DNA from 2 places in the Citrobacter enshiensis genome. Region 2 is predicted to be linked to the other one. Evidence: predicted binding sites of a transcription regulator. Region 2 holds the regulator's gene; the other holds the start of a gene.

Region 1 (5,029 bases), 1.5 Mb from region 2:
GGGTGACCGTGGGCAGCGAGGTACGCGCCGGACGTTACACTACTATTTTGTGGCGCAGGATATTCATGAACGCGCCAGCTCATCGCATATCCAGTATCAAACGTTACGCGATCATTTCCGTCACAGCGACGTGATGTTCCGCTTTCAGCGTCTGATGTCGATGCAAGGGCAAGCCTGTATGCATTTGTCGCGCTGTCTTTTACTGCGCACGCAATATCAACATGATCCGCATTTTGAACGTGCATTCACGCACCTCGACGCAGCGCTCGAGCGCATGCGGGTCGGTGGCGCTTCAGCAGATTTACTGAAAACGCTGGGATTTTTACTCGCAAACTTACGCGCGATAGATGCGCAGCTGGCCACGATTGAATCTGAGCAGGCACAGGCGGCGCCTCGCAATGAATCAGAGAATCAGCTGGCAGACGATAGCCCGCACGGATTCAGCGATACCTGGCTACGGTTGAGCCGCAATTTCACGCCGGAGTCCGCCCTGTTTCGTCACGCAGTAAGAATGTCGTTAGTGCTCTGCCTGGGCTATGCCCTGATCCAAATTACCGGAATGGATCACGGTTACTGGATCCTGCTTACCAGCCTGTTCGTGTGTCAGCCAAACTATAATGCCACCCGACATCGCCTGGCGTTGAGGATTATCGGCACGTTGGTGGGTGTCGCCATTGGTTTGCCGATTTTGTGGTTCGTTCCCTCCCTCGAAGGGCAATTAATTCTGCTGGTGATTACAGGCGTGCTGTTTTTCGCTTTCCGCAATGTGCAGTATGCCCATGCCACGATGTTCATTACCTTACTGGTATTGCTGTGCTTTAACTTGCTGGGAGAAGGTTTTGAGGTCGCTCTGCCGCGTGTAATAGATACGCTCATTGGCTGTGCCATCGCGTGGGCTGCCGTCAGCTTCATCTGGCCAGACTGGCGTTTTCGCAACCTTCCGCTTGTCCTGGAACGCGCGACGGATGCAAACTGCCGCTACCTGGATGCGATCCTCGAACAATATCACCAGGGCCGTGATAACCGACTTGCCTACCGTATTGCCCGCCGGGATGCGCACAATCGCGATGCGGAACTGGCATCGGTGGTGTCAAATATGTCGAGCGAGCCCGATGTCACCGCAGAAACCCGCGAGGCTGCGTTTCGGTTACTCTGCCTCAACCATACTTTTACCAGCTATATTTCCGCGTTAGGCGCTCACCGTGAACAGTTAACCAATCAGGAGGTCCTGACCCTGCTGGACGATGCGGTATGCTATGTCGATGATGCGCTTCATCATCAACCCGCAGACGAACAACGGGTACATCAGGCGCTTGAGGGGCTAAAACAGCGGATTCAGCATCTGGAGCCTCTCCCGGACAGCAAAGAACCGCTTGTCGTACAGCAGATTGGGCTGCTGATCGCGCTGCTCCCTGAGATCGGACGTCTGCAACGACAAATAACGCAATTGCCGTCTACTACCCCTGCTCTGTCGTAAGCGACTGAACCCAGTCTGCAAGCTCCTGGCGGCGTACCGCCGGGAGCGCGGCTTCATGTACCCCGAGAATCGCCCCTTCCAGAGAATAGAGAATTTTCACCGTCAGAGATTTATTGAGATGACGAAGCCTCAGCCAGCTCATTTTCGCCCCCAGATTCCGTAATGTGCTCTCGTCTTTAATCCCTGCTTCGTTCAGAAGGATCTCCAGATGAAAGGTCATGTTGGGTAAATCCTTCAGACGATGTTGCGAAAAGCGGGAGTTTTTTTCCTTCACCGCCGCCTCCAGTGAATACTGTGACAAACGCACCAGTTGTTGCTGGTCGCACCACAGGCTTTCATCCACCCGATAATAGTGGAGCATAACCGGACGTCCACGCTTCATAAACGTCAGCCAGACAGGCGGATGTTTCACACAATACTGTACACTTTGCTCGCAGGCACGAAGGTATAACTCCCCATTAGCGACCATCGCAAAGACAGTATCCCCAATACTCAAACTGTAACTGCCAAACAGCGAGCGGTAGCCAATCGTGCCCAGTGAAGCCAGGTATTCTTGAGATTTATAGATTCGACCATAAGAACGCGCTCTCATAAAAATCCTTTTAAATCATAAACTAAATAAATAATTAGTAGTAACAGCTCCGTTAATGACGAAAATAGGCAACTTATTCTAAAGGGGCAAGATGAATTTTGTTTTTACTGCGACGACGAATAAAAATTGCGAGTCTGTTTCCGAAAATTAGGTTGATCTTTATTGGTCGCAGGGTTACTGTATATCCATACAGTAACTCACAGGGCTGGATTGATTATGTACACATCAGGTTATGCAAATCGTTCTTCGGCGCTCTCTTCCACTTCAGGTCGAATTGCGCGTGTCTCTTCCGAGAACTCCACCGCAGGGCTTATCAGTGAAGTGGTCTACCGCGAAGACCAGCCCATGATGACCCAATTACTGCTCTTACCTCTTCTGCAGCAACTGGGGCAGCAATCGCGCTGGCAGCTCTGGCTGACGCCACAGCAAAAACTAAGCCGGGAGTGGGTGCAGTCAGCCGGACTTCCCCTCACCAAGGTGATGCAAATAAACCAACTCTCGCCGTGCCATACGTTAGAATCAATGATTCGGGCATTGCGCACAGGAAACTACAGTGTCGTGATCGGTTGGTTGTCGGATGAATTGACAGAAGAAGAGCATACGCAACTGGTAAAAGCTGCCGATGAGGGAAACGCCATGGGATTTATTATGCGTCCGGTGCGCGCACACTCCCTTGCCCCGAGACAGCATTCCGGGCTAAAAATTCACTCTAATTTGTATCATTAAGTAAATTTAGGATTTATCCTGGATTTTTTTTTCATGCCTTACCGGCGAATTGAAGTCTAAGGCTTTTTTGGTGCGAACGCTTGCCAGAAGCGGTTTCAGCGATTTTTGTTGCTCAATTTCTCATCTCAAAATGTTAAATAATGTGTATACAAGCCTTTTTTTTTCATATGCCTGACGGACTTCACACTTGTAAGTTTTCCACTACGTTGTAGACTTTACATCGCCAGGGGTGTTCGGCCTAAGCCGCAGATTCGGTAGATTAACTATTGAGCAGGTCCCCCGGTGAAGGATTTAACCGTGTTATCTCGTTGGAGATATTCATGGCATATTTTGGATGATAACGAGGCGCAAAAAATGAAAAAGACAGCTATCGCGATTGCAGTGGCACTGGCTGGTTTCGCTACCGTAGCGCAGGCCGCTCCGAAAGATAACACCTGGTACACCGGTGCTAAACTGGGCTGGTCTCAGTTCCACGATATTGGCAACAACCAGATCAACAACAACGGTTCTACTGAAGAAAGCCAGCTGGGCGCAGGCGCGTTCGGTGGTTATCAGGTTAACCCGTACGTTGGTTTCGAAATGGGTTATGACTGGTTAGGTCGTATGCCGTACAAAGGCAACACTCAGACCGGCGCTTTCAAAGCTCAGGGCGTTCAGCTGACCGCTAAACTGGGTTACCCGATCACTGACGATCTGGACATCTATACTCGTCTGGGTGGTATGGTTTGGCGTGCAGACGCTAAAAACAACACTGGCTTCAAAGACCACGACACTGGCGTATCCCCAGTATTCGCAGGTGGTGTTGAGTACGCAATTACTCCTGAAATCGCTACCCGTCTGGAATACCAGTGGACCAACAACATCGGTGACGCTAACACCGTTGGTGGTCGTCCGGACAACGGCCTGCTGAGCGTAGGTGTTTCCTACCGTTTCGGCCAGGGTGAAGTTGCTCCAGTCGTAGCTCCGGCTCCGGCTCCGGCTCCAGAAGTACAGACCAAACACTTCACTCTGAAGTCTGACGTTCTGTTCAACTTCAACAAAGCAACTCTGAAACCAGAAGGCCAGCAGGCTCTGGATCAGATGTACAGCCAGCTGAGCAACCTGGATCCGAAAGACGGTTCTGTTGTTGTTCTGGGCTTCACTGACCGCATCGGTTCTGACGCTTACAACCAGGGTCTGTCCGAAAAACGTGCTCAGTCCGTTGTTGATTACCTGATCTCTAAAGGTATTCCTTCTGACAAAATCTCTGCACGTGGCATGGGCGAATCCAACCCGGTTACTGGCAACACCTGTGACAACGTGAAAGCTCGCGCTGCACTGATCGACTGCCTGGCTCCGGATCGTCGTGTTGAGATCGAAGTTAAAGGTATCAAAGACGTTGTAACTCAGCCTCAGGCTTAAGTTTCCGTCTAATAAAAAACCCCGCTCTGCGGGGTTTTTTTTCGCCATGCTGCTGTTCTCAGAACACGCCGGCAGAGTCACACGCTATTCTTTACCCAATAGGGCCTGCAGATCCTGCTTCAGCGTAGACATCTGACTGGCATACTTCTCTTTGTGCTCCGCATCCTCAATCAGCTGCACTATCGTTTCTGAAAGCGTTTTGCCACGGCGCTGCGCAAGTCCAGCCAGACGTTGCCAGACGATAAATTCTAAATCGATCGATTTCTTGCGCGTATGCTGATGCTCAGCATTAAAGTGTCGTTTGCGTCGTGCCCGTATCGTCTGTTTCATACGATTTTGCAGCGCAGGATTCATATGCCCTTCAATCCAGGTATTGACCCGAACCGGTTCATTCTCGAGGGTTAGCAACAAATCGACGGCCTCTTTGGCAGCGCTGGCCTCCACGTAACGGGTAATCAACTCCCCTTCGCGGTGCTTTTTGACCAGATACTTCCACTTCCAGCCGCTTTCAAGATTTTCAAGTTGTTGATATTTCATTGCGATCTCAATGTTACCGTGTAACTCTTATCAGAATATCAGCTTTTTAGGTATCTGAAGAAAAGAATATCCAGCCTGTGAACTGTCGCGCGTCATACTGCGTGTTTCCGTTCGCTTTCCACGTGTGCAGTGTTGCCTGTTACGGTATAATCGCGTTTTTTACAACAGACTAAAAAACCTCAACTTTGACCATTACGAAACTTGCATGGCGTGATCTGGTTCCTGATACCGACAGTTATCAGGAGATATTTGCACAGCCACACTTTACTGACGAAAACGACACCTTACTCAGTGAT
Region 2 (5,029 bases):
TAAAGTAAGGGATTAACGTTTCACGTACTCCGGGGTGCCAAATGGAAAAGATCACAACACAAGACCTATTGGCGCAAGCTGAGAAACTCTGTGCGCAGCGCAATGTGCGACTCACTCCTCAGCGCCTCGAAGTGTTGCGTTTGATGAGCCTGCAACAAGGGGCCATCAGCGCCTATGATCTGTTGGACCTGCTACGTGAAACTGAACCGCAGGCCAAGCCGCCTACGGTGTACCGTGCGCTCGATTTTTTGCTCGAGCAGGGCTTTGTTCACAAGGTCGAATCCACCAATAGCTATGTGCTCTGCCATCTGTTCGATCAGCCGACCCATAGTTCAGCCATGTTCATTTGTGACCGGTGCGGCGTGGTGAAAGAAGAAAGCACCGAGGGCGTGGAAGATATTATGCATACGCTGGCGGCAAAAATGGGCTTTGCCCTGCGTCATAACGTGATTGAAGCGCACGGGTTATGCCCGGCGTGCGTTGAAGTTGAAGCGTGTCGCCATCCTGATGAGTGCCAGCACGATCATTCGATTCTGGTGAAGAAAAAACCGCGTTAAGCAGGTTGGGCGGCAAAACCGCCCAATGGACTGTACATCCTTGTACTTTCGGGTCACCGCGGCTGATTACCAGCGGTATTTATTACGCGTTTCCCAGTCGCTCACTTCCTTTTCCGCCTTGTCTCTGGCGTAACCGTAACGTTCCTGGACCTTACCGACCAACTGGTCGCGCTTACCTTCAATGACCGTCATATCATCATCGGTCAGCTTGCCCCATTGCTCTTTCACTTTCCCTTTGAACTGTTTCCAGTTACCGCTGACTTCGTCTTTATTCATCATCGAGTCCTCATGATTAGTGGTGATTAGCGATATTGCTTCGCCCAAATACACTACGTTTTCTGCTGGACGTGAGATTAATTGTAGTCAGTGATCCCATGTTCATTTTGATATTCGGAACTTTTAACCATCACGCTCGGGCAAACCAGGTTCCATGCCGCCAGTGACGTCGCCAGATCCAGGCCAACGAGAGTCCACGAAGCGCCAGAAAAACGGCTAACGCCAGCCACAGTCCATGATTGCCGAGCCAGGGCAACGCACACAGCGTGAGGGCAAATCCCAGCGCCGCAACGGCCATACTGTTGCGCATTTCCGCCGCACGCGTCGCCCCGATAAACATGCCATCCAGCAAATAACACCAGACACCGATTAACGGCAACACCACCTGCCAGATAAGGTAGCGATCGGCCAAAAGTTGAATTTGCGGCAACGACGTCAGCAGCGCGATGATGTGCTCGCCCGCCAGGGCATAAACGAGGGCAAAGAGCAGCGCCACAATCCCTGACTGCCGACATGCAGCACGCCAGACATCCAGCAACTGGCTGCCGTCACGCGCGCCATACGCCTGCCCGGAATGCGCTTCGACAGCATAAGCAAATCCATCAAGGGCATAGGCGGTAAAGGTCAGCAGGGTCATCAGAACAGCGTTCACCGCAATGATGTCGCTGCCCAGCCGCGCGCCCAGAACCGTGATCGCACCGAAGCACAGTTGCAACAGCAACGAGCGCAGCATGATGTCCCGGTTAAGCGCCAGCAAGCGGCGGAAATTCCCCCGCCAGGCGTGTTTCAGCATCATGGACGACACGCCGCGCAGAGGAAGAACCTTGCGCACCATCATCAGGCCAAGCAGCAACGTGGCATATTCTGCGATCACCGTCGCCAGTGCTGCGCCCTGCACGTTCATATGCAAGCCCATCACCAGCCACAGATCGAGCACAATATTGAGGATGTTGCCGACAACCAGCAGGATCACCGGCGCACGGGCATACTGAACGCCCAACAACCAGCCAAGCAGAACCAGGTTCGCCAGCGATGCCGGGGCGCTCAGCCAGCGGATCTCCAGAAAACGTCGCGCCTGTACCAGCACCGCTTCATTTCCACCGACGATATGCAATGCAAGATCGATTACTGGCGTACGGAACAACGCGATTAAGGCCCCCGCTCCCAGCGCCAGAATCAGTGGCTGCACCAGCGCGCGCGCCAGTGCCTGGGGGTTTTTGGCGCCAAACGCCTGAGCCGTCAGCCCGGTGGTGCTCATGCGTAAGAAGAGCAACAGCATAAAGAGAAAACTGGTTGCCGTTGCGCCCACGGCAACGCCGCCCAGATACACAGGGCTGTCCAGATGCCCAATGACCGCAGTATCCACCAGTCCCAGCAAGGGAACGGTGATATTGGAGAAGATCATCGGTAACGCGAGACGCCAGAGCGCTTTGTCGGAAGAGGTAAAGAAAGGCATGCAGGAAAGCCTGAGCAGGAGTTAAAACAAACAGTGGCGCGAGATGCGCCACTGTATCAAAACAATATTACAACCACTCACCGTTGCGGATGACACCGACCGCCAGCCCTTCAATCGTGAAGTTTTGCTCGCGCAGGTCAACCACGATCGGTTTGAATTCACTGTTCTCTGGCAGAAGCTCGATTTTATTGCCCTGTTTTTTCAGGCGTTTTACGGTGACTTCATCGTCAATACGCGCCACGACCACCTGGCCGTTACGCACGTCCTGGGTTTTGTGTACCGCCAGCAAATCGCCGTCCATAATCCCAATATCTTTCATCGACATACCGCTGACGCGCAGCAGGAAATCGGCATTAGGTTTAAACAGCGACGGGTCGACTTGATAGTGGCCTTCAATATGCTGCTGTGCCAGAAGGGGTTCCCCTGCCGCCACGCGGCCCACTAAAGGCAGCCCCTCTTCTTCTTCCACCAGCAGACGGATACCGCGAGAAGCACCGGAGACAATCTCAAGGACGCCTTTACGTGCCAGCGCTTTCAGGTGTTCTTCAGCCGCATTTGGGGAACGGAACCCCAAACGCTGCGCGATCTCCGCACGCGTCGGTGGCATGCCTGTCTGGCTGATGTGATCCCGAATGAGATCGAACACCTCTTGCTGCCTGGCCGTTAACGCTTTCATTCCGCCCCCTGGGTGTATATACAGTTATGCTGTGAGTATATACAGTTAAAGGCGATTTTGGAACCACAAACAGCACAAAAAACAAGAGATTTATCGGATTATGGAACCCTTATCGAAAATGCGACCACAGCAGGATTCCCCAGGTGATCATCGCGACAAAGATCGACAGCAATACTGCCGCCGACCCCATATCCTTCGCCCGCCCGGAAAGCTCATGGTATTCAGAGCCAATGCGGTCAACCACTGCCTCAATCGCGCTGTTGAGGATTTCCACTATCATCACCAACATGACAGAACCAATCAACAAAACACGCGTGATGGCATCCACATCCAGCCAGCAGGCAATCGCTACCCCCAGCAGTACAGCAACACTTTCCTGACGAAATGCTGCTTCATTAATCCATGCAGCACGAAAACCTTTCCAGGAATAACCAGCAGCTTTAATAATTCGGGTAAGTCCAGTGGTATTATTGGCCATCAAAAGAACCTTTTTGCATTATCAGCGTCAATGACATTATATCGTTAACCCACGAAATTCGGGTTACAGCGGCGCGAAGTATGACGGGATACACCAGAAATTCGCTAGACTTTCTGATATCCTTGCAGCGCATTTGCATTATTAACCAGAGGCTTTACATCGTTTATGTCTGGCTGGCCACGAATTTACTACAAATTACTGAATTTACCATTAAGCGTACTGGTAAAAAGCAAGTCTATTCCAGCGGAACCCGCTCCGGAATTGGGGCTCGATACATCTCGTCCCATTATGTACGTTTTACCGTACAACTCAAAAGCGGACTTGCTGACGCTGCGCGCCCAATGCCTGGCGCACGATCTCCCCGACCCGTTAGAGCCGTTGGAGATCGACGGAACTCTGCTGCCGCGTTATGTGTTTATTCACGGCGGCCCGCGCGTATTCACCTACTACACGCCGAAAGAAGAGTCGATCAAACTCTTTCACAATTACCTCGACCTTCACCGCAGTAATCCAGACCTGGATGTACAGATGGTGCCGGTATCGGTGATGTTCGGCCGCTCTCCGGGGCGTGAAAAGGGTGAGGTAAATCCCCCTCTGCGTATGCTGAACGGCGTACAGAAATTCTTTGCCGTCTCCTGGCTGGGACGCGATAGTTTTGTCCGCTTCTCGCCTTCCGTTTCCTTACGACGGATGGCTGACGAGCACGGAACCGACAAAATTATTGCCCAAAAACTGGCGCGTGTGGCGCGAATGCATTTCGCCCGTCAGCGTCTGGCGGCGGTCGGTCCGCGTCTGCCTGCCCGACAGGATCTGTTTAACAAGTTGCTGGCGTCAAAAGCCATTGCTCGCGCGGTAGAAGACGAAGCGCGCAGCAAAAAAATCTCTCATGAAAAAGCGCAGCAGAACGCTATTGCGCTGATGGAAGAGATTGCCGCCAACTTCTCCTACGAGATGATCCGCCTGACCGACCGCATTCTGGGTTTCACCTGGAACCGACTGTATCAGGGGATCAATGTCCATAACGCAGAGCGTGTACGCCAGTTGGCGCACGATGGGCATGAAATCGTCTATGTGCCCTGCCACCGCAGCCATATGGACTATCTGTTGCTCTCGTACGTACTCTATCATCAGGGGCTGGTGCCGCCGCATATCGCTGCCGGTATCAACCTGAACTTCTGGCCAGCTGGCCCGATTTTCCGCCGCCTGGGCGCGTTCTTTATTCGTCGAACCTTTAAGGGCAACAAACTCTACTCCACCGTCTTCCGCGAATATCTCGGCGAGCTGTTTAGCCGTGGTTACTCCGTTGAATATTTTGTGGAAGGCGGGCGTTCCCGTACCGGCCGTCTGCTGGATCCGAAAACCGGCACCCTGTCGATGACCATTCAGGCGATGCTGCGCGGCGGTACGCGTCCGATCACTCTGGTACCCATTTACATCGGTTACGAGCACGTGATGGAAGTGGGAACCTACGCCAAAGAGTTGCGTGGCGCGACGAAAGAAAAAGAGAGCCTGCCGCAAATGCTGCGTGGCTTGAGCAAGCTGCGTAATCTGGGTCAGGGCTACGTCAACTTTGGCGAACCGATGCC

Evidence for each region. The regulator LexA, encoded in region 2, represses DNA repair genes until DNA is damaged. The targets are predictions, from matches to a motif close to TNCTGTATGTACATACAGNA.
Region 1: a site for LexA is predicted at 2,245-2,264, ahead of sulA (SOS-induced cell division inhibitor SulA). Genes of this name have one in related genera too.

What each region holds. Positions count from the first base shown of each region.
Region 1 is NZ_CP119862.1:3,026,048-3,031,076, forward strand. Features, by position in the region: gene yccS (YccS family putative transporter) at 1-1,477, shown strand, start outside; gene P2W74_RS14705 (TfoX/Sxy family DNA transformation protein) at 1,458-2,069, opposite strand; gene sulA (SOS-induced cell division inhibitor SulA) at 2,286-2,795, shown strand; gene ompA (porin OmpA) at 3,150-4,196, shown strand; gene matP (macrodomain Ter protein MatP) at 4,281-4,733, opposite strand; gene P2W74_RS14725 (Lon protease family protein) at 4,919-5,029, shown strand, end outside.
Region 2 is NZ_CP119862.1:4,520,476-4,525,504, forward strand. Features, by position in the region: gene zur (zinc uptake transcriptional repressor Zur) at 42-557, shown strand; gene P2W74_RS21525 (CsbD family protein) at 624-833, opposite strand; gene dinF (MATE family efflux transporter DinF) at 964-2,289, opposite strand; gene lexA (transcriptional repressor LexA) at 2,357-2,965, opposite strand; gene P2W74_RS21540 (diacylglycerol kinase) at 3,075-3,443, opposite strand; gene plsB (glycerol-3-phosphate 1-O-acyltransferase PlsB) at 3,609-5,029, shown strand, end outside.